Regions from separate parts of the Janthinobacterium sp. HH102 genome, predicted to be linked through region 4. Evidence: predicted binding sites of a transcription regulator. Region 4 holds the regulator's gene; each other region holds the start of a gene.
What was found. The regulator sigma-54, encoded in region 4, starts transcription at its own class of promoters, with help from an activator protein. The targets are predictions, from matches to a motif close to TGGCANGNAANCTGCTTT.

Region 1 (7,793 bases), 640 kb from region 4:
GATCGCATGGTGCGTGCGGTGGAAACGGGGCGAGATCAGCAGCCGCTCGCCGATGCGGCCGAAGTGTATCCTCACATTCGCATGCTGCAAGCTTTGCAAAATACGCGAAATCGACACCAGCAGCACATATTGCCCTGGCGGCACGCCGATACCGAGCGCCACCAGCGCCATCACCACGTCGCGCAGGAAGTCGTCGAGCAGGTGGTTGCGGTCATCGCTCCACAAATTCATGTTTTGCTGGCTGTGATGCAGGCTGTGCAAGCCCCACCACCAGCCGAAATGGTGCGAGGCACGGTGGTAGCAATAGTCGACGAAGTCCAGTATCACAAAATAAATGATAAAACTGACTAAGGGACTGATGCCGGGCAACAGCGATTCCAGGTTCAATGGATGGATATTGTCGAAACGCAAGGCGCCTGCCAAGGCATCCATCAGCGGATCGAGCGTAAAGAACACCACGACAGAAAACAGGCCGATGCGGTGCAGCACCGTGTAGATGAAGTCGTTCCAGCGGGCGCGCGGGTCCGTGATCTTTTGCGCGGGAATCAGGGCTTCGAGCGGGCGCAGCACGAGGAACAGCAGCACCAGTTCGCACAGGCCGATCAGCAGCCATTCCGTGCCCTCGAATGCTTCTTCCGTAAATTCGCCAAAGCCCAGGTGATAGACGAGGGGATTCACCACAGTCTGGAACAGCCAGCCTTGCGCCACGCCAAACGCATCGACCACGGCGTCGATCATCGGGGTGACGAAACTGACGATGTCGGCGGCGATCATGGCTGGCCCTTCTTCCGCGCGTAGGCAGGATGCTCGCGCAGGGTGGCAAAACAGAAACCCTTGTCTTGCAGGCCGGAAATCAAGGCATCGAGGTTGGCGGGCGCCCATGCATCTTTGCGCGACCAGATGCCCATGTGCGCAATGAAAATGTCGCCGCTGCGCAAGTTCGCCAGCGCTTTCTTCAGCAGCATGGCGTTTGGATACTTATCGCTAGGCAATTCATCGCCGGAATACCCCGCCGGCGCCCAGCCCGCATGCTGGTAGCCGCAAGCGCTGCCGGCCGCCAGGGTGCGCGGCGATGTGTAGCCGCCCGGCGCGCGCCAGAACGGGTCGAGCTTGTGTCCGGTCAGTTCCTGAAAGCGTGTATCGACGCGGCGCAATTCCTCGCAGAACTGCTGATCCGTCACCGACGCCAGCTTGCCGCCGTCCTTGCCGAACTGGGGCTTGACCTGGATCAAGCCGTTGGCCAGATCCTTCTTCCAGTACACATGGTCGAACGTATGCGTGCCGAACGCATGGCCTTCGGCGACCCGGGCTTTCCAGTACGGTGCCCACGACGGATCGAGCGAATAGTCGCCGCGCGTCGTCTTTTCATTGGCCAGGAAGAACGTGGCTTTGATCTGGCGCTTGTTCAGCACGTCGGCGATCAGTTGCGCTTGCGACTGGCTGCCCGTGTCGAACGTCATGTAGATCGTACCCTTGCAGGCGGCCGGCGCTGATGCTGCGGCTGGTGCAGCGGCGGCAGGTGCGGCGGCATGCGCGGGCGTCAGCATGGTGCCGGCGCACAGCAGCACGGCGGGCACATGGCCCGCGGAAATCAGGCGTTTCATCATCACACCCGTCATCACATGCGCGGCGAGTGCGTGGCGAAATACACGCCATGGGGCGAGCGGCCCACGGGGATCGTCTTGATCACCTTGCGCGTGGTCAAATCGATCACGGCCACTTTCTTGATCCAGCGCAGGGTGACCCACATGGTCTTGCCATCTGGCGTGATTTCCATGCAGTCCGGGCCGCCAGGCACGTTGATGATGCCCACGTTTTCCAGGGTTTGCTGGTCGATGATGTTGATCGTGTTCGACACGCGATTCGACACGAACGTCATGCGGTTGTCACCGAGCGCGCGGAAATTATGCGTGCCGGCGCCCGCCTTGATGCGCTTGACGGTCTTTTGCGTGCGCCAGTCGATCACTTCCACGTAATCGCTGCCCATGATGCCCACCAGCAAATGCTTGCCATCAGGCGTCATCGTGATGCCGGCCGGCGCCGGGCCGACGGGCATGGTCCATTTCACCGTCTGCGTGGCCAGGTCGATGGCGCTGACCTGGTTGCTGCCCTGCTGCGTGATAAAAGCCATGGTGCTGTCGGCCGTGAAGGCCATGTGGCTGGGCAGCTTCGGCAGCGCGATGCGCTTGGCCAGGGTCAGGTTCTTGCCGTCGTAGCGGTACAGGTCGATGCGGTCCAGGCGCAGCGAGTTCGAGATGAACCACTTCTGGTCCGGCGAAAAGCCGATCTGGTAGGGATCGAGGATGTTGCTGATGCGGCGCTGGATCTGGCCCGACACGGGGTCGAGGAAGATCAGTTCGTTGCCGACGGAGCTGGCGACGATCAGCGACTTGCCGTCCGGCGTCTCCATCAGGTGGTGCGGTTCCTTGCCGACGGCAAAGGTGGACAGGGGGGCGTAGGTTTTCTGGTCCAGCAGTTGCACCGTAGCATCACGGGAATTGAGTACCACCACCACTTCGGCTTGCGCCGTCGATATTGCGGAAACCAGGCACAGCGAGGAAAAAACAAGGCGGCGTAGACTGCGGAACATGGAAGAAATCACTGTTAAATACAAAACATGCATTTTACGTGGAACACCGTATTTATTGTGTGAAATCCCCCCTTAAATACAAGCCGTCGCCAAACCTCGTCGTAACTTCCCCATTTTCCCTGCAGCGGGCCTGGAATGGCGCTTTGCAACTCATTGCTCTACAATCTGAAGCTTTCATCGCCTACACAAGGATTATCATGACCACCACCACTACCGCTTCCGGCCTGCAATACATCGATACCGTCGTCGGCGAAGGCGCTGAAGCGCAAGCCGGCAACAATGTTGTCGTGCATTACACGGGCTGGCTGCAGAACGACGACGGCAGCGCCGGTTCGAAATTTGATTCGAGCAAGGACCGCAACGACCCATTCGAATTCCCGCTGGGCGCCGGCCGCGTCATCCAGGGCTGGGACGAAGGCGTGCAAGGCATGAAAGTGGGCGGCAAGCGCCAGCTGATCATCCCGGCAGCACTGGGCTATGGCGCACGCGGCGCCGGCGGCGTGATTCCACCGAACGCCACCCTGATTTTCGACGTCGAACTGCTGGGCGTATAAGAACAGACTCCACAGCGCTCGAGCGACTGTCCCTGGCGCCGCCCCTGTTCACGCAGCGGCGGCGTTTTTGTTTTGAGTGTGTCCTCTAATGCACGGCGCGCTTTTTTCACTATGATGTCAGGCACTGCAGCACGCACGGTGGCCACTCCGCCGCGCCTGCCGCACTTTTCCAGCGATTCCATCAGCACACAGGAGCCATCATGAGTTTACAAGAGCAATTCGACCAAGCGCAGCTCGATTCCAAGACCCTGTCCGAGCGTCCGGACAATATGACCTTGCTGAAAATCTATGCCTTGTTCAAGCAAGCATCGAGCGGCGACGCTACGGGCGAGCGCCCTGGCATGACCGACTTCGTCAACCGCGCCAAGTTCGACGCCTGGGCGGCCCTGGCCGGCACGTCGAAGGAAGATGCACAGCAACAATACATCGACCTGATCGAAGACTTGAAGGACTGATCATCCCCCTGCCCCGGCACAGCCCGGGGCAATGTTATTATTTCCGCATGACACCATCACCGATTTCCCTGGCCCATGCCGCCGACCTGCCCCGTTTGTTCGACGTCTGGCACCTGTCCGTACGCGCCACCCACGATTTCCTCGCCGACAGCGATATCGCTTTCCTCATGCCCTTCGTTCGCGATGAGCTGGCCAAAGTGACGGCCGAACGCCTGCTGCACGTGCTGCGCGATGCCGATGGCAGCGCTTACGCTTTCCTGTGCGTCGAGCACGCCAAGATCGAGATGCTGTTCGTGCATCCCGATCAACGCGGCAGCGGCGCCGGCCGCACGCTGGTCCAGTACGCCATCACGGCCTTGGGCGCCACGGCCGTCGACGTCAACGAGCACAACACGCAAGCGCACGGCTTTTACCGCCACCTGGGTTTTATCGAGGAAAGCCGCTCGGAATGCGACCCCTTTGGCAAGCCTTTCCCCATTTTGCACCTGAAACTGGCCGAAAACGGCTGAAAACTCACTAAAAACCACCAAAACAGGCCGCTAACGCAAAAGTGGCTACCAAACCGGTAGCCACTTTTTTTACGCCTGTATCAGCCGTAATTTACTTTTTTGCCGCCGCCAGCGCTTGCGCGATCCAGCCGTCAAACTTTTGCTGGTGATACTTGATCCAGCCGGCCGTATGGCGCGCGATATCGGCTTGCGTGTTTTCGCCGCGGCGCATGCGCTCATTCTGCGCATTGATGTCCGCCACGGGCAATTGCATCACTTCGAACAGCTTGGCCGCGGCCGGATTTTTCTGCGCCCAGGCCTTGTTCGATACGATGCGCGCCGTGTTGACGGCAAAGCCGTAATCGCTGCCATCGTCGAGGCGGGTGTTCACCTTGTCGGGATTGGCCGAGAACGGCACTTTCAGCCAGACCACGTCCTTGCCCGGCACCAGCACGCCGCTGACCCAGTACGGCGTCCACGTGTAGTACAGGATAGGCTCGCCGCGCTTGTAGCGGCCCAGGGTGTCGGCGATCAGGGCCGCATAGCTGCCCTGCACGTGCGTCACCGTTTCGCGCAGTTTGTACGCATCCATGTGGTTCTCGATCAGCGCTTCGCAGCCCCAGCCCGGGTTGCAGCCCGTCAAATCGGCCTTGCCGTCGCCATCGTGGTCGAACAGCTTGGCCAGGGTGGGATCGCGCAACTGGTCGATATTCGTGATGTTGTATTTCTCGGCAGTCGCCTTGTCGATCAGATAACCTTGCGCCGCAGGACCCGCATACTGGCCCGTGCGCGACAGCTTGGCGTCGCCGCCCGCATTGTTATAGAAATCCTTGTGCATCGGGTCCCAGTGCACGGCCATGAAGGTGGCGTCGCCGTTGGCGATGGCGATATGCGCGGTCGGGTATTCCACTTCCTTGATCGGCTGCACTTCGTAGCCGAGCTTTTCCAGGGCCTTGTCGACCAGCATGGTCTGGAAGGTTTCTTCCGCAATCGAGCTTTGCAGCGGCTGCACCTTGACGCCCTTGCCGGGCAGCGCGTCAGCCGTTGCGGCCGGCGCCTGCGCCATGGCCAGGCTGGTGGTCAGGGCCATGGCGGCGATGGCCAGGGCGGAAAACAGCTGGAACTTGCGTTGCGATTTTTGCGTCACTTTAAAATTGTCAATTTGATGCATGTAAATCCTTTCTTATTGTGCGTTGGCCAGCGTTGCTTGCTGTTCAACATTATTTTTCTCCGTGTTGCCGCGCACCAGGCGCAGCACGAAACCGGCGGGACCCGTCTGGTACCAGTGGCGCACGCCGCGGCGTGGCTGGCCCATCGCTTGCGTCAAGCGATCCAGGGTGATGGCCAGCAGCACGATACCGAGCCCCCCCACCGTTGCCAGGCCCATGTCCAGGCGGCCGATGCCGCGCAATACCATCTGGCCCAGGCCGCCCACGGCGATCATCGAAGCGATCACGACCATCGACAGCGACAGCATCAGCGACTGGTTGATACCGGCCATGATGGACGGCATGGCCAGCGGAAACTGCACGCGGGTCAACAACTGCCACGGCGAGGCACCGTAGGCGCGGGCCGCTTCGATCAGGTCGGGACGCACCTGGCGGATGCCGAGGTTGGTCAGGCGCACCAGCGGCGGCAGGGCAAAGATGATCGTGACGATCACGCCCGGCGCATTACCGATACCGAACAGCATCACCACCGGCACCAGGTAAACGAAGGCGGGCGTCGTCTGCATGGCATCGAGCAGGGGGCGCAGGATATTCTGTGCACGGTCGCTGCTGGCAAGGAAAATACCGAGCGGCAAGCCGATGGCCAGGCAGAAGGCCAGCGACGTCAACACCAGCGACAGGGTCGTCATGGCTTCCGGCCAGATGCCCAGCATCGACACGAGCAGCAGCGCCAGCACGGTGCCGATGGCCAGGGTGCGGCTCGTAAATTGCCAAGCCAGCAAGCCGATGATGGCGATCACCGTCAGCGACGGGGCCGCCAGCAGCACGCCTTCCACGCCGGACAGCACGCTGTCGATCGGCGCGCGCACGGCCTGGAAGAAGGGGCGAAAATGGGCCACGACCCAGCCCAGGCCCTGGTTGATCCAGCTTTCCAGCGGCAGCGAACCGTCGAAAATCTGCGTCAGATGAAAGCCGGCCGCATGTTCCGGCTGCACGGCGGGTGCGGCGGCGTCGAGCCAGGCGGTGCTGGCGTCGGTGGGCGGCGTCAGCGCCCAGGGATTGATCTGGGCGGCCTGTTCAACAACAGGTTCTACTGTGGAAACGGTGCTTGGGTTCATGCTTGTCCTTTCTGTTGTTGTTCGGCTATGGCTGGCGTGTCGCGGTCGAGGAACTTCAGCAAGGTCGTCTTGCTGATGGCGCCGCGGAAGCTGCCGTCATTGGCCACCACAGGGACGGCGTAAGGCAGTTGCGCCACCTGGCCGAACAGGCCGGCGACGGGCTCGTCTGCATCGATGGTCTGCACGTCGGGCAGATAGGCATGGGCCAGGCCCAGCGGGCCCACATGGCCGTCGAGCGCACTGCGCAGCGAATCGGCCGAGACGACGCCGAGGAACTTGCGCTGCGGATTGACGACATAGGCAAATGCGCGATCCTGCTCTTCCAGCATCGACAGCGCGGCACGCGAACCGCGGCTCGGCGATTCCGACACGACGATCTGGCTCTTGCGGGCAATATCGCTGGCCTTGAAGACGGCCGCCGCATCGACGCCGCGCACGAAGTTGCGCACGTAATCGTTGGCCGGCTTGCGCAGGATTTCTTCCGGCGTGCCCACTTGCACCACGTGGCCATCTTTCATGATGGCGACGCGGTCGCCGATGCGCATGGCTTCGTCGAGATCATGCGAAATGAAGACGATGGTGCGGCGCTTGATTTGCTGCAAACGCAGCAGTTCCGATTGCATTTCCGTACGAATAATCGGATCGAGCGCGGAAAACGCTTCATCCATCAGCAGGATCGATGGATCGCAGGCCAGCGCACGGGCCAGGCCCACGCGCTGCTGCATGCCGCCCGACAATTCGTCGGGATAGCTGGCGCCGTAGCCGTCCAGGCCCACCTGTTCCAGCGCTTGCTGGGCCAGCGCATGGCGCTCGGCCTTGGGCATGCCGGCCAGTTCCATGCCGAAGGCAGTGTTGTCGAGCACGGTAATTTGCGGCAGCAGCGCGAACGACTGGAACACCATGCTGATATCCTTGCGGCGCAGGGCGCGCAGCTGGGCGTCCGGCAAGGTATTGATGTCGTTGCCGTCGATCAGGATGCGGCCGGCGGTGGGCTCGATCAGGCGGTTCAGCATGCGCACCAGGGTCGACTTGCCCGAACCGGACAGGCCCATGATGACGAAAATCTCGCCCGCTTCAATGGTAAAGGTGGCGTCGAAGACGCCGATGGTGCAGTCGGTCTTGGCCAGGATGTCCTGCTTGCTGGCGCCCTGACGGACGAGTTCAAGTGCTTCTTCTGGCTTGTCGCCGAACACTTTGAACACATGGTCGATAATGATTTGTTTTGCCACGATGTGGTTCTCCCTCGATTTGACGAATGGATTGAAACCCAGCAAGCCTGCTAGCTTGCGGCGGGAATCAGCAAACCCTGTTGCGTCGGCTACGCCACGGCGCACAATGCGCACGGGAGCGACAGGAAACAGGGGGTGACACGCGTGTGACCAGCGGATGGCCAAAGCCGGTGCCGGGGTGCCGTGTGCG
Region 2 (7,793 bases), 2.7 Mb from region 4:
CCATCTGTTCCGCCTTGCCGCTGGCCACCACGCTGCCGCGCGACAGCACGATGAATTCGTCGGCCAGTTCGCGGGCGAAATCGAAATACTGTTCGCACAGCACGATGGCCATGTCGCCCCGCTGTTTCAACAAGGAAATGACCCTGCCGATATCCTTGATGACGGAGGGCTGGATACCCTCCGTCGGCTCGTCAAAGATGATCAATTGCGGCTCGGCCAGCAGGGCGCGGGCGATGGCCAGTTGCTGCTGTTGCCCGCCGGACAAATCGCCGCCGCGCCGCTGCAGCATCTCCTTGAGCACGGGAAACAGCTCATACACGTGGGGATCAATGCGCGAGGCCAACCTGCCCCGCTTCACCGCCATGCCCATCAGCAAGTTTTCCTCGACCGTCAGGCGCGCAAAGATGTCGCGCCCCTGCGGCACATAGGCCATGCCCAGCCTGGCGCGCGCATGCGGCGCCAGCTTCGTGATATCGCGCCCCTGGAACACCACCTTGCCCTGCGCCACGGGCAGCACGCCCATCAGGCATTTGAGCAAGGTCGTCTTGCCCACGCCATTCCTGCCCAGCAAGGCCAGGCATTCGCCCTTGCGCGCCGACAGGTCGATGCCGCGCAAGGTGTGCGAGGAGCCATAGTATTGATTTAATTGTTGCACTTCGAGCATGGCCTGCGATCTCCCCTTATTATCTTCCCAGATAGACTTCGATGACTCTCTCGTCGGCTTGCACTTCGTCCATGCGGCCCTGCGCCAGCACGGAACCCTCATGCAGCACGGTAACGATGCCTTGCTGAGCGATCTCCGTGACGAAACCCATGTCGTGCTCGACGACCATGATCGAATGCTTGCCGCGCAATTCATTGAGGAGTTCCGCCGTGCGCGCCGTTTCCGCATCCGACATGCCGGCCACGGGCTCATCCAATAAAATCAGCTGCGGCTCCTGCATCAGCAGCATGCCGATTTCCAGCCATTGCTTTTGCCCATGCGACAGCAAACCGGCCGGCCGCGCTTCGTGGCCGTTCAAGCGGATCAGGCGCAAGACCGATTCGATCCTGCCTTCCTGCTCGGAAGACAAGCACGCAAACAGGGTGGGCGCCACGCGCTTGTCCATCTTCATCGCCAGTTCCAGGTTGTCGAACACCGTGTGCTGCTCGAATACGGTGGGGCGCTGGAACTTGCGGCCGATGCCCGCGTGGGCGATTTGCGCTTCCGTCATGGTGGCCAGGTTCATGGTCTGGCCAAACCAGGCCGTGCCGGACGTGGGCCGCGTCTTGCCCGTGATGACATCCATCATCGTCGTCTTGCCCGCGCCATTCGGGCCGATAATGCAGCGCAGCTCGCCCACGGAAATATCGAGGCTCAGTTTATTAATGGCCTTGAAGCCGTCAAACGACACGCTGATGTCTTCCAGATACAAAATGGCGCCATGCGTCGTATCGACGCCCTCGCCTTTTACGCGCGCATACGTGGGGCCAGCCTCGGTGCCGGCCATGCCGGACAACATGCGGATGCTCATGCGGCCTCCTCTGCCACGATGGCGACTTTTTTACGTTTGAGCTTGTTCAACACACCGAGCATGCCCTGCTGCATGAACAGCGTCACGCCGATGAACAGCAAACCCAGCGCGAACAGCCACAATTCCGGCAAGACGGCCGTGAACCAGCTTTTCAAGCCGTTCACGGTAAAAGCGCCCACAATCGGACCGAGCAAGGTACCGCGCCCGCCCACCGCCACCCACACGACCATCTCGATGGAGTTCGCGGGCGACATTTCGGACGGGTTGATGATGCCCACCTGCGGCACGTACAGGCCGCCGGCGATGCCGCACAGCACGGCCGACAAGGTCCAGACGAACAGCTTGAACCACAGCGGGTTGTAGCCGAGGAACATCAGTCGCGCTTCGCTGTCGCGCACGCCCTGCAGCACCCTGCCCAGTTTCGAGCGGACGATGGCGCGCGCGCCGATCAGGGCCGCCAGCAGGAAGGCCAGGGTCAGCAGGAACAGCACGGCCCGGGTGGCGGGTGCCGTGATGTTATGGCCCAATATCGTCTTGAAATCCGTGAAACCGTTGTTGCCGCCAAAGCCGGTGTCATTGCGGAAGAACAAGAGCATGAAGGCATACGTCATCGCTTGCGTGATGATGGAAAAATACACGCCCTTGATGCGCGAGCGAAAGGCAAAGTAACCAAACACGAAGGCCAGCACGCCCGGCACCAGCACGACGAGGGCCATGCAGTACCAGAAGTGTTCCGTGAAGGCCCAGTACCACGGATAGGTTTTCCAGTCGAGAAAGACCATGAAGTCGGGCAGGCTGCTGTGGTACTGGCCCTGATCGCCGATGGCGCGCATCAGATACATGCCGTGCGCATACGCGCCCAGCGCAAAGAACACGCCGTGGCCCAGGGACAGGATACCCGTGTAGCCCCAGACGAGATCCAGCGCCAGCGCGGCCAGCGCATAGCACATGAACTTGCCCACCAGCGCCACCGTGTAGGCGGAGACGTGCAAGGCATGGCCTTCGGCAAACGCCAGATTAAAGATCGGCAGCAGCGCCGCAAGCACGCTGCAGGCGGCAATCGCCAGCCAGACGGGCCGCGTGAACAGGCCCTGTTTGATCGGGTAGGAGGTAGTCATTCGACGCTGCGTCCCTTCATGGCAAACAGGCCCTGCGGCCGGTGCTGGATGAAAATGATGATGAACACGAGAATGGCGATCTTCGCCAGCACGGCGCCCGCCACCGGTTCGAGGAATTTGTTCACTTCGCCCAGGCCCAGCGCGGCGATCACGGTGCCGGCCAGCTGGCCCACGCCACCGAGCACCACCACCATGAAGGAATCGACGATGTAGCTTTGGCCCAGGTCCGGCCCCACGTTGCCCAGCTGCGACAGGGCCACGCCGCCGAGCCCGGCGATGCCGGAGCCGAGGCCGAAAGTCAGCATGTCGACCTTGCCCGTGGCCACGCCCACGCAATCGGCCATGCGGCGGTTTTGCGTAACGGCCCGCACGAACAGGCCCAGGCGCGTCTTGTTGAGGATCAGCCACACGGCCACGACGACGACGACGGCGAAGGCGATGATGGCCAGCCGGTTGTACGGCAACACGAGGCCGCCCAGTACCGTCACGCCGCCCGACATCCAGGCCGGGTTGGCCACTTCCACGTTTTGCGCGCCGAAGATCGTGCGGACCAGCTGCATGAGGATCAGGCTGATGCCCCAGGTGGCCAGCAGGGTTTCCAGCGGCCGCCCGTACAGCCAGCGGATCACCGTGCGTTCCAGTGCCACGCCCACCAGTCCCGCGACGAGAAAGGCGGCCGGCAAGGCGGCCAGCAGGTAGGCATCCTGCAAGCCCGGCAGGTAGGCGCGGAAGAACAGCTGGCATAAATACGTCGTGTAAGCGCCTATCATCAGCAATTCGCCATGCGCCATGTTGATGATGCCCATCAGGCCGAAGGTGATGGCCAGGCCCAGCGCGGCCAGCAGCAGCACGCTGCCCAGCGAGATGCCGTAAAACACATTGCCGGCCAATTCCATGCGCGACACTCGTCCCTTGATCTGGCGCATGGTGTCGATGGCGGCCAGCTGCACGGCTTCGTCGGGTTCGCCGCCCTGCTCCAGCATGGCTTGCAGCACCGGCAGCAGGCGCGCATCGCTGCTGCCCGCCAGCGCCTGCACGGCGGCCTTGCGCGTGGCGGCGTCGGGTGCATGCAGGTTGGCGCTGGAGATCAGCACTTGCAATAGTTGTTGAATTTCAGCGTCGATTTCCCGCGCCAGCGCGGTGCGGATCAACGGAAGCTGCGCGGGGTCGACCGCCTTTTGCAAGGCTTGCGCGGCGGCCAGGCGGGCGCTGCGCTCCGGCGCCAGCAGCTGCAAACCCGACAAGGCGCCTGCCACAGCCGCGCGCAAGCGGTTGTTGACCATCACGCCGTCGATGCCGTCGGGCATCGGCACGTTCCGGCCAATTGCCGGGTCAACCGCCTGCTCGCCGTCAACGATGTACACCTTGCCGTCGGGCGCGGCGTACAAGGCGTCGTCCTGCAGCGCTTGCAGCACCTTGGCAGCCTCGGGCGTGGCCAGGGCGGCGATCTGCGCCACGGCGGCGACCCTGGCGTCGGGATCGTCGCCGGCCAGCGGCTTGAGCAGGTCGGGAGAGATGGCGGCCTGCGCCAGCGAGGATAGCAACAGGCAGGCGAGGACCAGCAGTTTGGGGAGAAGCTGCATGTGCATGGATTCCATGTAGTAAAGCCGATGTCTTGATAGGTATCCTTCCCCCAAAGACAAGGACAGGGGTCAGACCCGCCGGGTCTGACCCCAGCTCTTTGCCTGGGGTTGCGGCGACGAATCGACGCGCAAGCTTTTTACAGCTTCTGCTTGCCCTCATTGCCCTTGATAAACGGGCTCCACGGCTGGGCGCGTATCGGTTCCTTGGTTTTCCACACGACATTGAATTGCCCATCGGCCTTGATCTCGCCGATCATCACGGGCTTGTGCAAGTGGTGGTTCGTTGCATCCATGGTCAGGGTGAAGCCCGATGGCGCCTTGACGCTCTGGCCCGCCATGGCGGCGATCACCTTGTCCGTGTCCGTCGATTTCGCCTTTTCCACGGCTTGCGCCCACATGTGGATGCCCACATAGGTCGCTTCCATCGGGTCGTTCGTCACCACCGAATCCGCGTTCGGCAGTTTTTGCGCCACGGCGTACGCCTTCCACTGCTTGATGAAAGCGGTATTCACGGGGTTCTTGACGGATTCAAAGTAATTCCACGCCGCCAGGTGACCGAGCAAGGGTTTGGTATCGATGCCGCGCAGCTCTTCCTCGCCCACGGAAAACGCGACGACGGGCACGTCCGTTGCTTTCAAGCCCGCATTGCCCAGTTCCTTGTAGAACGGCACGTTGGAATCGCCATTGATGGTGGAAATGACGGCCGTCTTGCCGCCCGTGGAAAACTTCTTGATGTTGGCGACGATGGTTTGATAGTCGGCATGGCCGAACGGCGTGTAGACCTCGCTGATATCGCTATCCTTAACTCCCTTGCTTTTCAGGAAGGCGCGCAGGATCTTGTTGGTGGTGCGCGGATACACGTAATCCGTGCCCAGCAGCACGAAACGCTTGGCCCCGCCGCCATCTGTGCTCATCAGGTATTCGACGGCGGGGATCGCCTGCTGGTTGGGCGCGGCGCCCGTATAAAACACATTCTTTTCCAGCTCCTCGCCTTCGTATTGCACCGGGTAAAACAGCAGGCTGTTGAGTTCCTTGAACACGGGCAACACCGACTTGCGCGACACGGACGTCCAGCAGCCGAACACAACGGCCACCTTGTCTTGCGCTACCAGTTGTCTCGCTTTTTCCGCGAACAAAGGCCAGTTCGACGCCGGGTCGACGACGACGGCTTCCAGCTTCTTGCCCAGCACGCCGCCTTTGGCATTGATCTCGGCGATCGTCATCAGGGCCACATCCTTGAGCGACGTTTCTGAAATGGCCATGGTGCCCGACAGGGAGTGCAAGATGCCGACCTTGATCGTATCGGCGGCCAGGGCTGCCTGCATATAAGTGGACGTGGCCAGGGCGAATGCGCCGGCGGCGGCCGCTTTCAGGATGATGCGTCGTGACATGGGGACTCCTGTGATGGGTTCGTGGGGTCGAGCTGGGCCTGCCATGTTGTTAAAGCAGAATGCGTGCCAGCGCCTACAGCTGTCCGCCATGGTGCACGCGGCGCTCGCCGCACGAAAAAAAACCTGGCTGCACAAGGACTGTGCAGCCAGGTTTCAAATTGCCGTAAAACGGTGCGCCGGAGGCTTTAATCCTTGCGCGGCAAGCCTCTCAAGCGGCGCCAGCCCTTGCGGCCCAGCGGGAACAGCAGCACGAAAGCGATCAGCCACGGCAGGATGTAAGCCATGGCCGTGATGGCGTTGGCCACGCCTTCCGACAGGTTGTCCGTGAAATTGCCCAGCGCACGCTTGACGGGGCGCCAGAACGATTGCTTGCCTTCGGCGCTGATCATTACGTTCAGCAAGTCCGTGTCGATGCGCTGCATCAACAGCGCATTGGCCGCCGTCGCCTGCTCCAGCTCCACTTGCACGGTGGCCAGTTCCTTGGTCACCTTGATCAGCGCATCGACATTCGCGCCAGAGCGCTTTTCCAGGTCTTGCAACTGCGCCTGGTACTGTTTCAGCATCTCCAGGCGCTTCTTGCTGTCGAGCACAGGACGGCCCAGGTCTTCCACCTTGGTGCCCTGGCTGGTGACGTCGCCTTCGGCCGCGACCAGCGCGACGAGCTTTTTGATGCCGGCCGGCTTGGCCCGCATGCTGATGCGCGCATGCACGTAGCGGCCGCTGTCGAGGCTGGAATCGAGCAGCAAACAGCCGTTTTCCGTATCGGCCTTGCAGGCAGCGACCACTTTTTCATACAGGGGCCGCACTTGCGCCTCGCTCGTATCGACGCTGACATTGTGTTCATAGGCAAGAAACTCGCTGCCTTTTTCCTTGCCGTCGAGACGCGCGGCGCTCGATTGCCCGCCGCTCTCGCCCTTGCCGCCGCAACCGGCCAGTAGCAACAGGCCGAACAGACCAAGATACACTTTTTTCATGATTTCTTTCTTGAGATTATTTTTTCAGCAGCAACAATTCGATATCGGGCAAGTGCGCGGCCACGTCCTGCACCGTGGCATGGCAGGTCAGCGAGGCGATCACCTGGGGCAGCGGTGCCGGCCAGATTTCCGGCAGATCGCGCTCTTCCGGCGCTAGCACGGGGAACGCCAGTTGCTCCTGCGGCGGCGTGAAGGCGGCCGCGACACCAGGCTTGTTGCCGCGCGCATCGATGCGGTACCAGCCAACATCCTGCAGATACACGGCGTTCAAGCCATGCAGGCAAAACGGCGGGCCCGCTTCCCCCACGGCCAGGCGCTGGTAGCACAGGCCAGCGGGGATGCCGTTGGCGCGCAGCAGCGCGGCCAGCAGATGGCTCTTCGCATAGCAATAGCCCGTGCCGTGTTGCAAGACGTCGGACGCGCGGCAGGTGACGGGATTGCGCTGGTAGTCCCAGCTGTGGGCGACTTCGTCGCGCACGAAGGCAAAGCAGCGGGCCGCGATGGCGGCGTCGCCCACAGCGCCTGCCGCCAGTTCGGCCGCCTTGGCACGCACGGCCGGATGATCGCTATCGATATACAGGCTGCTGGCTAGATAGATGGAAAAGTCGGGGGAAAAGTCGGTAGACATGGCATAAAGGCAATGCGAAAAGATAATGCGCGATTTTAGTCGAAGCGGCGCAACATTCAGCGTTTCTTTGCGCAGGAACAAAGAAAATCGACGCCTCAGGCTCGCTGCGCGGGGGCCGGTGACTTTGGCGCCGGCCCGGTAGCTGGTATCATGCGGGCAAACGCAGCCGGCCATATTGGCGCGGCACATGCACTACCCTGCGAAGCGGCCCCGCCACCGGGCGCGCCGCCGACGCCTCCCTACAGATCAGAGAAACGAGTTCCCTATGAGCACCTCATCGTCCCACCCATCGTTCTGGCGCCGTGTCCCGCTGGCCTTCGGCGCCTTCTTCAACACCCTGTCGGACGCCGCCTATGCGGCCCGCGTGGAAAAGCTGTCGCTGCCCGAGGCCGCCCCCGTGGCACCCGTGGCCCCTGCTCCGGCGCCCGTGCCGACGCCGGCAGCCGCCCCCGTCATTTTGAAAGAAGCGACGCCGGACGCGGCCCTGCAATTGCTGGCCCTGCTGCAACGCGAAGCGCGCTTGATCGACTTCACCCAGGAAAACCTGGGCAGCCATGCCGATGCCGACATCGGCGCGGCCGCCCG
Region 3 (7,793 bases), 2.9 Mb from region 4:
CGTCAGCGCCAGCACCGTGTCGGTCGCCGTGATGCCCGGCTGTGGTTTACCCGTCAGCTTGACGCCGATGATGTCGGGCAGTCGCATCCACGAGGCGCGGCCCAGCATCACGCTTTCCGCTTCCAGGCCGCCCACGCCGATGGCGATCACGCCCAGCGCATCGACCATCGGCGTATGCGAATCCGTACCCACCAGCGTATCCGGGTAGGCCACGCCATTTTGCACCTGGATCACGGGCGACATGCGCTCGAGGTTAATCTGGTGCAGGATGCCGTTACCGGGCGGGATCACGTCAACGTTTTTAAAGGCCTTCTTGGTCCAGTCGATGAAATCGAAACGGTCTTCATTGCGGCGGTCTTCGATGGCCCGGTTCTTGGCGAAGGCGTCGGGGTCGAAACCGCCGCATTCGACGGCCAGCGAATGGTCGACCACCAGCTGCGTGGGAACCACCGGATTGACCAGGGCCGGGTCGCCGCCCTGGGCCGCGATGGCATCGCGCAGGCCGGCCAGGTCCACCAGGGCCGTCTGGCCCAGGATGTCATGGCAGACGACGCGCGCGGGGAACCATGGAAAATCGAGGTCACGGCGGCGCTCGATGAACTGGCTCAGCGAAGCGTTCAGGGTAGCCGGGTCGCAGCGGCGCACGAGGTTTTCGGCCAGCACGCGCGAGGTGTAGGGCAAGGTGGCATAGGCGCCTGGGGCGATTGCATCGACGGCGGCGCGCGTGTCGAAGTAATCTAGCTGGGTACCCGGCAAGGATTTACGGTACAGGGTATTCATGGGGGTACTCATTATTTGCGGTCCTTGATTGGCACGAATTCCAGGTCTTCCGGGCCGACGTAATTGGCACTCGGGCGGATGATCTTGTTGTCGATGCGCTGCTCGATGATGTGGGCGGCCCAGCCCGAGGTGCGCGAGATGACGAACAGCGGCGTGAACATCGCCGTCGGCACGCCCATCATGTGGTAGGACACGGCCGAGAACCAGTCCAGGTTCGGGAACATGTTCTTGATTTCCCACATGACCGATTCCAGGCGCTCGGCGATGTCGAACATCTTGGTCGACCCCGCTTCCTGCGACAGCGAACGGGCCACTTCCTTGATGACTTTATTGCGCGGGTCCGAAATCGTGTAGACGGGGTGGCCGAAGCCGATCACCACTTCCTTGTTGGCGACGCGCTCGCGGATATCCGCTTCCGCTTCGTCGGCGTTGTCGTAACGCTTCTGGATGTCCAGCGCCACTTCGTTGGCGCCGCCGTGTTTCGGGCCGCGCAGTGCGCCGATGGCGCCCGTGATGGCCGAGTGAATGTCCGAACCCGTGCCGGCGATGACGCGGCTGGTGAAGGTCGAGGCATTGAATTCGTGTTCCGCGTACAGGATCAGCGACGTGTGCATGGCTTTTTCCCACGACGCCGACGGTTTTTCGCCATGCAGCAGGTGCAGGAAGTGGCCGCCGATCGAGTCGTCGTCCGTTTCCACTTCGATGCGCTTGCCGTTATGGCTGTAGTGGTACCAGTACAGCAGCATGGAGCCAAACGACGCCATCAGGCGGTCGGCGATGTCGCGCGCGCCCGGCGCGTTATGGTCGTCCTTTTCCGGCAGGGTGCAGCCGAGCACGGACACGCCCGTGCGCATCACGTCCATCGGGTGGGCGGCGGCCGGCAGCGCTTCCAGCGCCGCTTTCACTGCCGACGGCAAGCCGCGCAAGGACTTCAGCTTGGCCTTGTAGCCTTTCAGTTCCGCCAAGGTCGGCAGCTTGCCGTGCACCAGCAAATAGGCGATTTCCTCGAACTCGCAGCTGTCGGCCACGTCCAGGATGTCGTAGCCGCGGTAATGCAAATCGTTGCCGGTCTTGCCGACCGAGCACAGCGCCGTGTTGCCGGCGGTGACGCCGGACAGGGCGACGGATTTTTTAGGCTTGAAAGTGGCGGCTTGCGGTGCGGTCATTGTGTTCTCCAGATTGAATAGTCTCGGGTGCGTCACTGCGGGACCGGCATGCGGTCCCTGCTTTTTGCTTATTTCTGCTTATTTCTTTTGCGCGGCGAACAGCGCGTCGAGTTTTTGCTCGAAATCATGGTAGTTGATCGATTCATACAGTTCCATGCGCGTCTGCATGGTGTCGACGACGTTCTTTTGCGTACCGTCGCGGCGCAGCGCCTGGTAGACGTTTTCCGCCGCCTTGTTCATGGCGCGGAAGGCCGACAACGGGTACAGGGCCAGGCCCACGTGGGCGCTGCGCAGCTCGTCCAGCGTGAACAGCGGCGTGGAACCGAATTCCGTGATGTTGGCCAGGATCGGCACGTTGACGGCCTTGGCGAACGTGGCGTACATGTCCAGGTCCGTGATGGCTTCCGGGAAGATCATGTCGGCGCCCGCTTCGACGCAGGCGACGGCGCGCTCCAGTGCCGCTTCCAGGCCATCGACGGCCAGCGCATCGGTACGCGCCATGATGACGAAATTCGGGTCCGTGCGCGCATCGACGGCCGCTTTGATGCGGTCGACCATCTCTTCCTTGCTGACGATTTCCTTGCCCGGACGGTGACCGCAGCGCTTGGCGCCCACCTGGTCTTCGATGTGCAGGCCGGCCGCGCCGAACTTGATCATCGATTTCACCGTGCGCGCCACGTTGAAGGCTGAGGCGCCGAAGCCCGTGTCGGCGTCGACCAGCAGCGGCAGATCGCACACGTCGGTGATGCGGCGGATGTCGGTCAGCACGTCGTCCAGGCTGGAAATGCCCAGATCGGGCAAGCCCAGCGAGCCGGCCGCGACGCCGCCGCCGGACAGGTAGATGGCCTTATAGCCGGCGCGCTTGGCCAGCAAGGCGTGGTTGGCGTTGATGGCGCCGACGACTTGCAACGGGGATTCTTCCTGGACGGCCTTGCGGAATGCGGCACCTGCGGAGTATTGAGTCATGTGTTCACCTTATGGGTTTCGGACGGTCCCGAATGTTTCACGGAGTGGCTATGAACATTGATATTGCAAATGCCGTGCCAGCACCATGCGCTCGCGCGGAAAATGCACCACGGCACAGTGAAAACCAGGGAAATGGCCACGCATCGGCGCTGCACGCGTTGTCACGCCAGGGAACAGCGATGTCACGATTCAGGCCAATGATGTTTCAAATATGTTTCAATCATTCCATTTGAAACATTGAAACATGAAACATATGAGACTGCCACCGGCGACGCGCATAAAAAAACAGCCGGCGGGCGCCGGCTGCAGGTTTGCTGGAAATTCAAGGACTAGGCCAGCCGCACCAGCGGATTGGCGATGATGTTGTCGATCTGGCGCACGGCTTCTTCGCAGGCGGCGGCAATGGCGCCCTCCTCGTCGTCGCGCACGAATTGCATGGTCGAGCCTTCGAACACCTCCAGGCCTTCCGCCGTGGCGCGTTCAATGTCGCAGCTGGCCGACCATTTGCCATCGGTGGTGGGCACGGCCAGGGGAACGATTTCCCAGCCTTTATAGTGAATTTTAGAACTGCTATTCATGGGGTGCCTCCTTGGTGACTGACTCAATACTGGAAATCGTAGCATGAAGCGGCACCGCTAGCGACGTGTTTCACGCGCCGGCGCGCGGTCAGGCCGACTTTCAGGCTAAACGATTTACGCTGGCTCAAGGACGCAGCAGATTATCCACTTCCGTCCTGGCCACTTCCAGGCCCGCCGTGCAAGCGGTCTCGGGCGCCGCGTAGCCGCCCAGGGTACGGCTGCGCGTGATCGCCTGCGCTTCCGGCTCACCGTCGCGCTGCAGGCGGTAGGTAAAATCCCATAAATCGTCGTTATCCTTTTGCGGGGTCACGGAAATCGTAAAACCGCGGTACTGTTCGCTGCGTGCAGTGATATCGTTCATGAATTCCTCCTTGGAAGAATGAGGTTACCATGCTGCAAGCGCGAGCGTGCGCACGGCTGCGACGGAGGCATGCATGCCCGCTTATCTGTTTTTCGCATGTCAAATGTCAATTTGCAGCATTTTTTTAGCGAACTCTGGCGATATAATGCCATTCCCTTGCCCGTCCCTTGCCGCCGCGATGACTCCACAAATCCAAGCTTTCTTCGACCCGACCACCGCCACCGTCACCTACGTTGTCTACGAAGCGGATGGACGGGACTGCGCCATCATCGATTCCGTGCTCGATTACGACCCGAAGGCGGGCCGCACTTCAACCGCCTCGGCCGACAAGGTGATCACCTTCGTGCGCGAACACGGCTTGCAGTGCCGTTGGCTGCTGGAAACCCATGCGCACGCCGATCATCTTTCCGCCGCGCCCTACCTGCAACAGCAGCTGGGCGGCGACGTGGCCATCGGCGCCGCCATCCAGACGGTGCAGCAGGCCTTCGCCGCCGTCTACCACCAGGACGGCGCCAGGGCCGACGGCTCGCAGTTCGACCAGCTGTTCGCGCCCGACCAGGTGTTTCATATCGGAAAACTGGAAGTACGCGCCCTGCACGTGCCCGGCCACACGCCGGCCGACCTGGCGTACCAGATCGGCGACGCCGTTTTCGTGGGCGACACCTTGTTCATGCCGGACGTAGGCTCGGCCCGCTGCGACTTCCCCGGCGGTTCCGCTACCCTGCTGTACCGCTCCGTGCAGCGCTTGCTGGCGCTGCCGCCGCAGACGCGGCTGTTCATGTGCCACGACTACCCGCCCAACGGCCGCGCGCCGCGCTGGGAAGTGACGGTGGCGGAACAGCGCGCAAGCAACATCCATTTGCGCGACGGCATCACGGAAGAACAATTCGTGGCCATGCGCACGGGCCGCGACGCCACCCTCGACATGCCGACCCTGATCCTGCCCGCCATCCAGGTCAACATCAACGCGGGCAAGCTGCCCGAGCCGGAAGACAATGGCGTGCGCTACCTGAAGATTCCGCTCAACGCGCTGTAATTTCGCGGGGCCACGCTCCGCCCCTCCCTCCCGCCTCATCGCACCTCCCCTGGCGCCGCCTGCCCGCGCGCCAGCGCGCATGCGCCGCTGCCTCCCCAAGCATCAGGAATCGTGAGCCGCACGCTCAGTATTTACGATTTGCTTCGTCCTTCGTGGCGGCTTATCGTGTATCCGCAATTGCCTGGCCCTGCCTTCCGGGAGCCCGGGCACTTGCCAGCCGGCGCCGGCCCTGTTGCCATGCGCTCCACTTTCCCCCTTCCTTTGCCTGGACAGGCACCACGATGACTTACTTGACCTATGCCAGCCCCCTGCCGCCTGCGCCGCCCTTGCGCCGCATCGATGCCGCCGCAGCCAGCCAGTCCGACGACATTCCCGGCGTGTGGACGCAGGTGCGCGGCATGGCGCAGCAGCTCGCCAAGCTGATACTGCCGCACGACAGCCCCGCCGGGCTGCCGCCATCTTGGCACAGCGCCTGGGCGCGCGCGATATGCGCCCGGCCGTGCTGCGGCCCCTGTTCGAGGACAATCCAAGCACGCAGCCGCCCATCCTGGCCAGCATCACGGCCGACCTTGCGGCCATCGCGCAGCGCGATCCCGCCTGCCCCGACAGCTTGCACGCGCGGCTGAACCTGAAGGGTTTTCACGCGCTGCAAACCTGCCGCATGGCGCACCATCTGTGGACGGCGGGCCGCAGCGAGGCCGCCTTTGCCCTGTCCAGCCATGCGGCCGGCATCTTCGGCATCGACATCCATCCGGCCGCGCGCATCGGCGCGGGCATCATGCTCGATCAGGGCAGCGGCATCGTCATCGGCGAAACGGCCGCAGTCGACGACAACGTCTCCATCCTGCAGAACGTCACCCTGGGCGGCACCGGCAAGGAGCATGGCGACCGCCATCCGAAGACACGCTCGGGCGTGATGCTGGGCGCGGGCGCCAATATCCTCGGCAACATCGAAATCGGCACCATGAGCAAGGCGGCAGCCGGCAGCGTGATCCTGCAGGACGTGCCCGCCCATTGCACGGTGGCCGGCATTCCCGGGCGCATCGTCCGCTGCCACCTGGCCGACAGCCCGCCCGCCTTCGAGATGGGCCAGATGCTGCAGCGCCGCCCACGCACCAGACATGGCGTCAAACGCAACAATATAGTGCAAATGATGCGTCTTCCGCCATGCCAAATCCCTCGTTACCATGGAATCACTCTTATTGGATGGACAAGCCACCTTATGAATTCGCCGTCAAAACCCCTACCTCCAAGCCAGCAGGCCACCCCGGCCGGCACCGCCACCATGCCCGTGCGCGGCGCCCTTGCCAGCCTGTCCCTGTCGATGCTGCTGCCCGCGCTGGGCACCAGCATCGCCAACGTGGCCCTGCCCGACATGGCCAGGGCCCTGCATGCGCCGTTCCAGGACGTGCAATGGATCGTGCTGGCCTACCTGCTGGCCATCACCGCGCTGATCGTCAGCGTGGGCCGCCTCGGCGACATGCTCGGCCGGCGCCGCCTGCTGCTGGCCGGCATCGCCCTGTTCGCCGCCGCTTCCATCCTGTGCGCCCTGGCGCCCACCCTGTGGCTGCTGGTCGCCGCGCGCGCCCTGCAGGGCCTGGGCGCGTCCGTCATGATGGCGCTGACCATGGCCTTTGTCGGCAGCACCGTGCCCAAGGCGCAGACGGGCAGCGCCATGGGCCTGCTCGGTACCATGTCGGCCGTCGGCACCACGCTCGGGCCCGCGCTGGGGGGCCTGCTGATCGCCCGCTTCGGCTGGCAATCCATCTTCCTCGTCAACGTGCCGCTGGCGGGCGTGGCGCTGCTGATGGTCTGGCGCTTCCTGCCGGCTGACCGGGGCGGCGCGCACGCCAGGCGGCCCGTGTTCGACCACCGCGGCACCTTGCTGCTGGCGCTGACCCTGGCCGCGTACGCGCTGGCCATGACCCTGGGGCGCGGCCATTTCGGCATGCGCAACGCAGCCCTGCTGCTGGCCGCCTGCGTGGGCGGCGCCCTGTTCGTCCGCGTCGAACTGAAGGCGCCGGCGCCGCTGATACGCCTGGCCATGCTGCGCGCGCCCGTGCTCAGCGCCGGCCTGGCGACCAGCATGCTCGTATCGACGGTCATGATGTCGACCCTGGTGGTCGGTCCGTTCTACCTGGCGCGCGGCCTGGGCCTGGGCACGGCCGTCACCGGCATGGTGCTGGCGGCCGGGCCGCTGGTGGCGGCGTTCTGCGGCGTGCCGTCCGGCTGGCTGGTGGACCGCTACGGCGCGCAGCGCATGGGCGGCGCGGGCCTGTGCGGCGCGGCCGCCGCCTGCTTGGTGCTGTCCCTGCTGCCGGCCAGCCTGGGCATCCCCGGCTACGTCGCGCCGATCATGCTGCTCACGGCCAGCTACGCGCTGTTCCAGGCGGCCAACAATACGGCCGTGATGGGCGACATCGTGCCCGACCAGCGCGGCCTCATTTCCGGCATGCTCAATCTGTCGCGCAATCTGGGCCTCGTCACGGGCGCCTCCGTGATGGGCGCCGTCTTCGCCGCCGGCGCTGGCGATATCGCCGGCGCCCGGCCAGCCGCCATGATCCGTGGCATGCACGCCACCTTTGCCGTCGCCAGCGCGCTGATACTCGCCGCGCTGGCCATTTTCGCGCTCGGCCGCGCCCTGGCCAAGCCCCCTACGCCTTCTGGAGACCCCGCATGATGCGCCCCCGTCCGATCCCGTCCCTGCCCTTCCCACTGCTGCTGGCCCTGGCCTGCAGCGCCACTTTATCCGGCTGCGGCCGTTCCCAGGCCGCGCCCGGGAGCCCGCCGCCCAAGCCGACCGTTTCCGTGGCGCTGCCGGAAACGTCGATGGTGCAGGCAAGCCTCGACTACACGGGCCGCATCGAACCGTCGCAGCGCGTGGAAGTGCGCTCGCGCGTATCGGG
Region 4 (7,793 bases):
AGAGTCGTGCTGCGCCACCGCGAGCGTTCTTAATCAGTCGAGGTGGCGCAGCGGATGGGCTTGCGCCGGCCAGACGGGCGCAAAGAAGCGCGCCACCATGGCCGCGTCGACCTCGTCCAGGCTGGCAGGCTGCCAGCGTGGGGTATTGTCCTTGTCGACCACCAGCGCGCGCACGCCCTCGAGCACTTCGCCATGTTCGAAATTGTGGCGCACCACCGTGCGCTCCATGCGCAGGCAATCGGCCACGCCCAGGTGGGCGCCCCGCTGCAGCAACTCCAGGGTCACCGACATCATCAAGGGCGAGCGCAGGCGCATGGCCGCCAGCGCCTTCGCCGCGAACGCGCCGTCATCCTGCGCCAGCGAGGCCATGATGGCGGCCACCGAACCCGCGCTGAAGTGGCGGTCCAGCGCCGCGCGCGCCGTGGCCAGGGGGGAAGCGCCCGCCTCGGCCTGGAAAGGCGCCGCCAGCGCCTTGATGGCGACCGGCAAGCCTTCGCCCGGCGTGGACTCGAACAGGGCCAGCAGCGCCCCCATCTGCGCCTCGGGCAGATACACGTCGGCCAGGCCCGTGTACAGGGCGTCGGCCGCGTTGATCGTCAAACCCGTCAAGCCCAGGTACAGGCCCAGCTGACCCGCCAGACGGGATAAAAAGTAACTGCCGCCCACGTCGGGGAACAGGCCGATATTGACTTCCGGCATAGCCATGCGCGTGCGGCCCGTGACGATGCGCAGGCGGTTGCCGGGCCCCGCTTGCGCCACGCCCATGCCGCCGCCCATCACCACCCCATCCATGACGGCGATATACGGTTTCGGGTAGAAGTGAATCAGATGATTTAAAGCATATTCTTCCGTAAAGAAATCTTCCAGCAAGGCGCTGCCGCCCTGCGGCGTGGCCAGGCCCGCGTCGTAAAAGAAACGGATGTCGCCACCCGCGCACAGGGCTTTTTCGCTGCTGGAGCGGATCACCACGGCGTCCACCTGCGGATCGTCGCGCCAGGCCAGCAAGGCCGCGCTCAGGGCGCGCACCATCTCCAGCGACAGGGAATTCAAGGCTTTCGGACGGTCGAGCACGATGTGGCCCGTGCGGTGGCGGATGGAAATCTGGACGAGGTCGCTCATGGCAGGCAGGAAAGAAGTGAAAGTGCAAACATTCTAGCGCCTGCGCGGCGAACATTGCGTTTCGCTGGACGCAAAAAAGGGCGCAATGTGCGCCCTTAGTTGATCACAGCCGGTTGAAAGTCGCGGGCCGCTTAGGCGGGGGCGAATTCTTCTTCCGAACTGTCTGGCAGATGCTTGATCGCCTCTTTACCGTGCCCTTGCACTTTGGTTTTGTATTTCATCACTTGCCTATCGAGCTTGTCGATCAGGGTATCGATCGCGGCATACAGGTCGTGCGCCAGGCTTTCCACATAGACAGTTTTGCCACTCAGACGCAGGTTGACTTCGGCCTTTTGACGTTTTTCTTTCTCTTTGAGGTTATCCACGGTCAGAATCACGGCGATATCGATAACTTGATCGAAATGACGTTTCACGCGCTCCAGCTTCGTTTGTACGTATTCACGGATGGCTGGTGTCACTTCGAGATGATGTCCGCTGATGGTGAGATTCATACACACTCCTAAAGATGATCGGGTTCGTGCGGTCCATCGTATCCGGCCCGCAGAGGAACCGAAAAAAACTTACAAACACTTACGCAGGCTCACTGGCGGAATTTTTAATGCTTCCCGGTATTTGGCAACAGTACGTCGCGCAATCACCATGCCTTGTTCCCCCAGCATGTCCGCAATCTTACTGTCGGATAAAGGATTTTTAGGGTCTTCTGCTCCTGTCAGTTGCACGATCAATGCCCGTATCGCCGTCGATGACGCTTCGCCCCCCGCTTCGGTGGCGACGTGGCTACCAAAGAAATATTTCAACTCGAACATGCCGTGCGGGGTCAGCATGTACTTTTGAGTTGTTACCCGCGAGATAGTACTCTCGTGTAAACCCAGTGTATCAGCTATTTCACGGAGCACAAGGGGGCGCATGGCAACGGCCCCATGCGAGAAAAAGTTCTTTTGTCTTTCTACTATCGCCTGCGCCACGCGCAGAATCGTGTCGAAGCGCTGGCGCATATTCTTGATCAGCCACTTGGCTTCCTGCAACTGTGCACCCATGGCGCCCTCGCCCTTGCCCTGCTTGAGCAAGTTGGCGTACATGGCATTGACGCGCAGGCGCGGCATGACGTCGTTGTTCAGGGTCACTTGCCAGCCATTGCGCGCGCGCTTGACGACGACGTCGGGCACCACGTAATCGGACACGTCCGCAGCGAACACGGCGCCCGGATGCGGGTTGCACTGGCGAATTACCGTCTGCGCTTCACGCAAGTCTTCATCGTCGCAATCGAGGGCTTTTTTCAGCTTGTTGAAATCGCGCTGGGCAAACCAGGCCAGGTGCTTTTCCACGATGACGAGGGCCATGCGCCGCGTCACCATGGCAATGTGCGGCAAGCGCTTGATTTGCAGCGCCAGGCATTCGGACGCATTGCGCGCGCCCACGCCGGGCGGATCGAAACTTTGCAGCAGCGACAAGGCCGTGCGCATCTCGTCGGCATCGATTTCCAGCTCTTCCGGCAGACGCGCCAGGATGTCGTCGAGCGACTCTTCCAGGTAGCCATTGTCGTCGAGCGCGTCGATGATCAGCTCGACCAGCGCGCGGTCGCGCAATTCGAGCACCGTCACGCGCATCTGCTCCATCAGGTGTTCGCGCAGGGTGCAGTGATGGGCCTCCAGTTGCGGGCGGGAATCTTCGTCGTCGGGCGCCTTGCCCCGGCTCGCTTCGCTCCAGTCGCTGTCGCCGCCATCCGCGGCGGCCGGGCCCTCGCCCGCCTCGCCGTCAAAGGTTTCCGCTTCGGCCGGCGCCGCGGGCGCCTCCTGGCCTGGCGGCTGGGGCGGCGCTTCGGCCGGCGCGGCCGTGGAGCTCAAAGCCCCGTCGGACAGCAGGCGCAGCGAACGGTCGAGCGGATCGTCGAGGCGCTCGAGCAAGGGATTGTCCGTCAGCAGTTGCTCGAGTTCCTGATGCAATTCCAGAGTAGACAATTGCAACAGGCGTATCGATTGCTGCAACTGCGGCGTCAGTGCCAGGTGCTGCGAAGTGCGCAGCTGCAATGATTGTTTCATTGGCTTACATGCGGAAGTGTTCGCCCAGATAGACCCGGCGTACCGACTCGTTCGCGATGATGTCGTCGGGGCGTCCCGACGCCAGTACCGAGCCCTGGTTGATGATGTAGGCACGGTCGCAGATACCCAGCGTCTCGCGCACATTATGATCGGTGATCAGCACGCCGATATTGCGCTCCTTCAAGAAGCGCACGATGCGCTGGATCTCGATCACGGCGATCGGGTCGACGCCGGCGAACGGTTCGTCGAGCAGCACGAAACGGGGATCGGTGGCCAGGGCGCGGGCGATTTCCACGCGGCGGCGCTCGCCGCCCGACAGGGACAGCGCCTGGTTCTCGCGCAACTTTTCAATCTGCAAGTCGGCCAGCAGTTTATCCAGGCGTTCCTCGATCTCGGCCTTCTTCAAAGGACGGCCTTCGACGGTCTGGATTTCCAGCACGGCGCGGATATTGTCTTCCACCGTCAGCTTGCGGAACACGGACGCCTCCTGCGGCAGATACGACAGGCCCATCTGTGCGCGGCGGTGGATCGGCAGGCTGGAAATGTCCACGCCGCTGATGTCGATGCTGCCGCCATCCGACGGCACCAGGCCGACGATCATGTAGAACGAGGTGGTCTTGCCGGCGCCGTTCGGGCCCAGCAGCCCCACCACTTCGCCGCATTCGACTTGCAGCGAGACATCATGCACGACTTGCCGCTTGCCATAGGTTTTCTGCAGTCCGCGAACGATCAGGGTGCTGCCGCAACGGGTATTGTCCATTATTTCGTTCCTGGCACAGGTGTGGCCGGCGCTTTCTCCGCCGCGGGCGCCTTGGTCTTCGGCTGGATCACCATGCGCACGCTGCCGCCATCGGAGGTGCTGGTGCCGCTGTCGGAATTTTCCATCTTGAATACTTCCTTGCGGCTGTCGTACGAGATGAAGGCGCCATTGGCCACATCCGTCACTTTCGTGCCCTCCAGGCGCGTCAGCTTGGCCTTGGAAAACAGTTTCACCACTTCCGTCTTGTTGTCGTATTCCACGCGCTCCGCTTCGCCTTCGACCCACAGGTCGCCGGCGCCATCGCGCTTCTGGCGGAAGGTGGCCAGCTTGCCGGGATCGGCCCAGAAAGTGATGAACTGGTAGCCTTGCGGGTCTTCCGTGATCAGGGCCCGGCCCGCCTTCATGGTCAGCGTGCCCTTGACCAGCACGACGTCGCCCGTCAGGGTACGAATCTGCTTGACGTCATCGACGTGGCCGCTACGCGCCGTGATGACGGCTTCCTTCTCGGAATCGGCCTTCTCGGCATGCGCCACGCCCATGAGGGCCAGAGAAAATACGCTCAACAGCAAGATGTTCTTCATAGTATGGTTTCCTTGTTTCATTCTGTCATTTTGCCGCCGCGGCCGGGCGCGGTTTCGGCGGGAGGACCATGCGCAAGGCATTCTGCACTTCCACCACGCCGGTGGCGTTATTGGCCTTCATGCCGATACCATTGATGCGCGAGGCGCCCGTCAGGATATCGACAGGCACGTCCGTTTCCATTCTTTCTTCGTCCGGAAACACCGTCAGCGCTTCCGTCCTGACCGTCAGGTTCTGCGCCTTCGGACTGGCCACGCGGTCGATCACGACCTTGCGGTGCAGTTGCAGCCGGGTATTGTCCTGGTCGATATGCGCCAGTTCCGCATTCATGTTCAACGGCGGCATGCCCGGCGTGAGCTTGCGCACGAAGGGCTGGTCGATATCGGACGAATCGTCGGCCGGATAATGCGTGAGCTTGTTGCCCGACACGATATAGCTGGGCTTACCCGTCAAGTCCATGCGCACCAGGCTGAAATTGGTGATGAAATAGTCGGGCTCACCCAAATTCTTGCTGGCCTTGATGTCCTGGCCATTCTTGTTCATCACTTCAAGCAGCCAAAAGCTGGCCAGCGCGACGACGACCGCGCCCAGCAGGGTAAAAATCATGCGCCAGCGATGGGCGCCTCCTGGCTTACGCATAGGGTTTCACTCTTTCATAGGTCACTGGCGGCAAGGCGCACCTCACTCCAGGAACGGCGCCATGACGCGCGCATAGTTGTCCTGGGCGCGCAGCAGGAATTCGCAGATTTCGCGCACCGCGCCGCGGCCGCCGCCGGCCTGCGTCACATGGTGCGCCAGGCCCTGCGCTTCCGGACGCCCGCCCGGCACGCTGACGGCAAAGCCCACGCGACGCAGGATGGGCGCATCGATGACGTCGTCGCCGATGTAGCCGCATTGCTCTTCCGTCAAGCCCGTCAGCGCCAGCAGTTCGCGAAACGGCGTCAGCTTGTCGTGACCACCCTGGTGCACATGGGTAATGCCCAGGTCTTGCGCGCGGCGTGCCGTGATGGCCGAGCGGCGCGCGCTGATGATGGCCGTCTGCACACCGGATTCCTGCAGCAGCTTGATGCCCAGGCCATCATACACATTAAACGTTTTCATCATTTCGCCATCGGGGCCGAAATGCAGGCTGCCGTCGGTGAGCACGCCGTCGACGTCAAAGATCATCAGTTTGACCTTGGCCGCGCGCGCCAGGTTGTCCGCTACGCTCTCCATCAGATCACCTTCGCTTGCGTCAGATCATGGATATGCAGGGCGCCCACCAGCTTGCCGTCGGCATCGACGACCAGCATCTGGTTGATGCGGAACTGTTCCATCACGGCCACGGCATCGACAGCCAGGCGTTCGGGCGCGATGCTGCGCGGCTGCGCATGCATGACGTCGCGGATCGCCACTTGCGTGAAATCCTGCACGCGCTCGAACATGCGGCGCAAGTCGCCATCCGTAAACACGCCCACGGGGCGGTTGTCCGCATCGACGACGGCCGTCATGCCCATGCCCTTCTTCGTCATTTCTTCCAGCGCCTGCAGCAGCGAGGCGTCCACGGGTACTTTCGGCACCCGTTCGCCGCTGCGCATGACGTCATGCACGTGCGTAAGCAGGCGACGGCCCAGGGCGCCGCCCGGGTGCGAGCGGGCGAAATCCTCTTCCTTGAAGCCGCGCAAGTCGAGCAAGGCCACGGCGATCGCATCGCCCAGAGCCAGGGTGACGGTGGTGCTGGCCGTCGGCGCCAGATTCAGCGGACAGGCCTCTTTTTCAACAGAAATATCCAGGTGCACATCGGCCAGCTGGGCCAGGCTCGAGTTCGGCTTGCCCGTCATGGAAATCAGTATGCCGCCCATGCGCTTGACGACGGGCATGATGGCCATCAGTTCGGACGACTCGCCCGAGTACGAGATGGCAATAAAAGCATCGTCCGAGGTGACCATGCCCAGGTCGCCATGGGCCGCTTCGGCCGGATGCACGAACAGGGCCGGCGTGCCGGTGGAAGCGAGGGTGGCGGCAATCTTGCGCGCGATATGGCCGGACTTGCCGATGCCCGAGACGACGACACGCCCCTTGCACTGCAGCAGCAGCGCCACGGCGCGGCCCACGCTGTCGTCCGTTGCCAGGCGCGCGTGCAGCGCATTGATGGCGTCGGACTCGATCTGCAAGGTGGTGCGGGCCAGCGCGACGGCGCGCTCGGTCGTCGCTTGCATGTCAATTCGATCAAAAGCTTTCAGCATTGTTTTTTCATGGGTTACACTCATGCCCAAAGTATAAACGAATTAGGAAAGCAAAAAACTTGCCAGTCACAACAAACAACGATTTCCATTGACCGTACCGGGCAACCCATGTTTTCCTCGCTTGAACTGACCCTGATGTTACTCGGCAGCGCCGTGCTGGGCGTGGTCGCTTTCAGAATGTTGCATTTGCCGCCCATGCTCGGCTATCTGGCCGTTGGCATCGTTATCGGCCCCCATGCGCTGGGCCTGGCGGCGGAAAACGAAGCCAGCCATACCCTGGCCGAGTTCGGCGTCGTCTTCCTGATGTTTTCCATCGGGCTCGAGTTTTCTTTGCCCAAGTTCCTCGCCATGCGGCGCATCGTTTTCGGCCTTGGCATGGCGCAGGTGGTCACCACCATCATCGCCACCGTCGTCTTCGGCTGGTTCGTCGGGCGCTACCTGTCCGCCTACATCCACCTGAGCTGGCAAGCCGCGTTCGCCCTGGGCGGCGCGCTGGCCATGTCGTCGACGGCCATCGTCTCGAAAATGCTCACGGAGCGGCTGGAACTCGAAAGCGAGCACGGCCGCAAGATCATCGGCATCCTGCTGTTCCAGGACCTGGCCGTCGTGCCCCTGCTGATCCTGATTCCCGCCCTCACGCGCGATTCGGACAACCTGGCCGAAACCCTGGCCTGGGCCGGCGGCAAGGCCCTGGTCGTGCTGATCTTGCTGCTGTTCCTCGGCCAGAAGATGGTGCGCGGCTGGCTGACCATCGTCGCCAAGCGCCGCTCGCAGGAATTGTTCATGCTCAATCTGCTGCTGATCACCCTGGGCGCGGCCTGGATCACGGAGCGCGCCGGGCTGTCGCTGGCCCTGGGGGCGTTTGTGGCCGGCATGCTCATTTCCGAAACGGAATTCAAGCACCAGGTGGAAGAGGATATCAAACCGTTCCGCGACGTGCTGCTGGGCCTGTTCTTCATCACCGTCGGCATGCTGCTCAATATCCGCGTGGTGCTCGATAACTGGTGGCTCGTCCTACTCTTGCTGTGCGGCCCCGTGCTGCTGAAATTCACCCTGATCGCGGGCCTGGCC

Region 1: JAB4_RS06810 (beta-propeller fold lactonase family protein) is a predicted target of sigma-54. The motif match lies at 2,617-2,634, and genes of this name have one in related genera.
Region 2: urtA (urea ABC transporter substrate-binding protein) is a predicted target of sigma-54. The motif match lies at 5,658-5,675, and genes of this name have one in related genera.
Region 3: prpB (methylisocitrate lyase) is a predicted target of sigma-54. The motif match lies at 2,975-2,992, and genes of this name have one in related genera.

Annotation. Positions count from the first base shown of each region.
Region 1 is NZ_CP062062.1:1,492,207-1,499,999, reverse strand. Features, by position in the region: gene JAB4_RS06820 (sterol desaturase family protein) at 1-738, opposite strand, end outside; gene JAB4_RS06815 (polysaccharide deacetylase family protein) at 771-1,547, opposite strand; gene JAB4_RS06810 (beta-propeller fold lactonase family protein) at 1,619-2,590, opposite strand; gene JAB4_RS06805 (FKBP-type peptidyl-prolyl cis-trans isomerase) at 2,788-3,144, shown strand; gene JAB4_RS06800 (acyl-CoA-binding protein) at 3,345-3,599, shown strand; gene JAB4_RS06795 (GNAT family N-acetyltransferase) at 3,647-4,108, shown strand; gene proX (glycine betaine/L-proline ABC transporter substrate-binding protein ProX) at 4,200-5,258, opposite strand; gene proW (glycine betaine/L-proline ABC transporter permease ProW) at 5,271-6,374, opposite strand; gene proV (glycine betaine/L-proline ABC transporter ATP-binding protein ProV) at 6,371-7,603, opposite strand.
Region 2 is NZ_CP062062.1:4,452,366-4,460,158, forward strand. Features, by position in the region: gene urtE (urea ABC transporter ATP-binding subunit UrtE) at 1-664, opposite strand, end outside; gene urtD (urea ABC transporter ATP-binding protein UrtD) at 684-1,514, opposite strand; gene urtC (urea ABC transporter permease subunit UrtC) at 1,511-2,632, opposite strand; gene urtB (urea ABC transporter permease subunit UrtB) at 2,629-4,215, opposite strand; gene urtA (urea ABC transporter substrate-binding protein) at 4,353-5,606, opposite strand; gene JAB4_RS20265 (DUF4349 domain-containing protein) at 5,792-6,580, opposite strand; gene JAB4_RS20270 (transglutaminase family protein) at 6,597-7,208, opposite strand; gene JAB4_RS20275 (DUF2760 domain-containing protein) at 7,474-7,793, shown strand, end outside.
Region 3 is NZ_CP062062.1:4,250,472-4,258,264, forward strand. Features, by position in the region: gene acnD (Fe/S-dependent 2-methylisocitrate dehydratase AcnD) at 1-780, opposite strand, end outside; gene prpC (2-methylcitrate synthase) at 792-1,946, opposite strand; gene prpB (methylisocitrate lyase) at 2,025-2,912, opposite strand; gene JAB4_RS19330 (hypothetical protein) at 3,242-3,490, opposite strand; gene JAB4_RS19335 (hypothetical protein) at 3,615-3,851, opposite strand; gene JAB4_RS19340 (MBL fold metallo-hydrolase) at 4,030-4,887, shown strand; gene epsC (serine O-acetyltransferase EpsC) at 5,348-7,567, shown strand; gene JAB4_RS19350 (efflux RND transporter periplasmic adaptor subunit) at 7,564-7,793, shown strand, end outside.
Region 4 is NZ_CP062062.1:857,080-864,872, reverse strand. Features, by position in the region: gene rapZ (RNase adapter RapZ) at 1-33, shown strand, start outside; gene JAB4_RS03925 (enoyl-CoA hydratase/isomerase family protein) at 34-1,119, opposite strand; gene raiA (ribosome-associated translation inhibitor RaiA) at 1,251-1,610, opposite strand; gene JAB4_RS03915 (RNA polymerase factor sigma-54) at 1,680-3,158, opposite strand; gene lptB (LPS export ABC transporter ATP-binding protein) at 3,163-3,918, opposite strand; gene lptA (lipopolysaccharide transport periplasmic protein LptA) at 3,918-4,499, opposite strand; gene lptC (LPS export ABC transporter periplasmic protein LptC) at 4,525-5,136, opposite strand; gene JAB4_RS03895 (HAD hydrolase family protein) at 5,179-5,712, opposite strand; gene JAB4_RS03890 (KpsF/GutQ family sugar-phosphate isomerase) at 5,712-6,722, opposite strand; gene JAB4_RS03885 (monovalent cation:proton antiporter family protein) at 6,831-7,793, shown strand, end outside.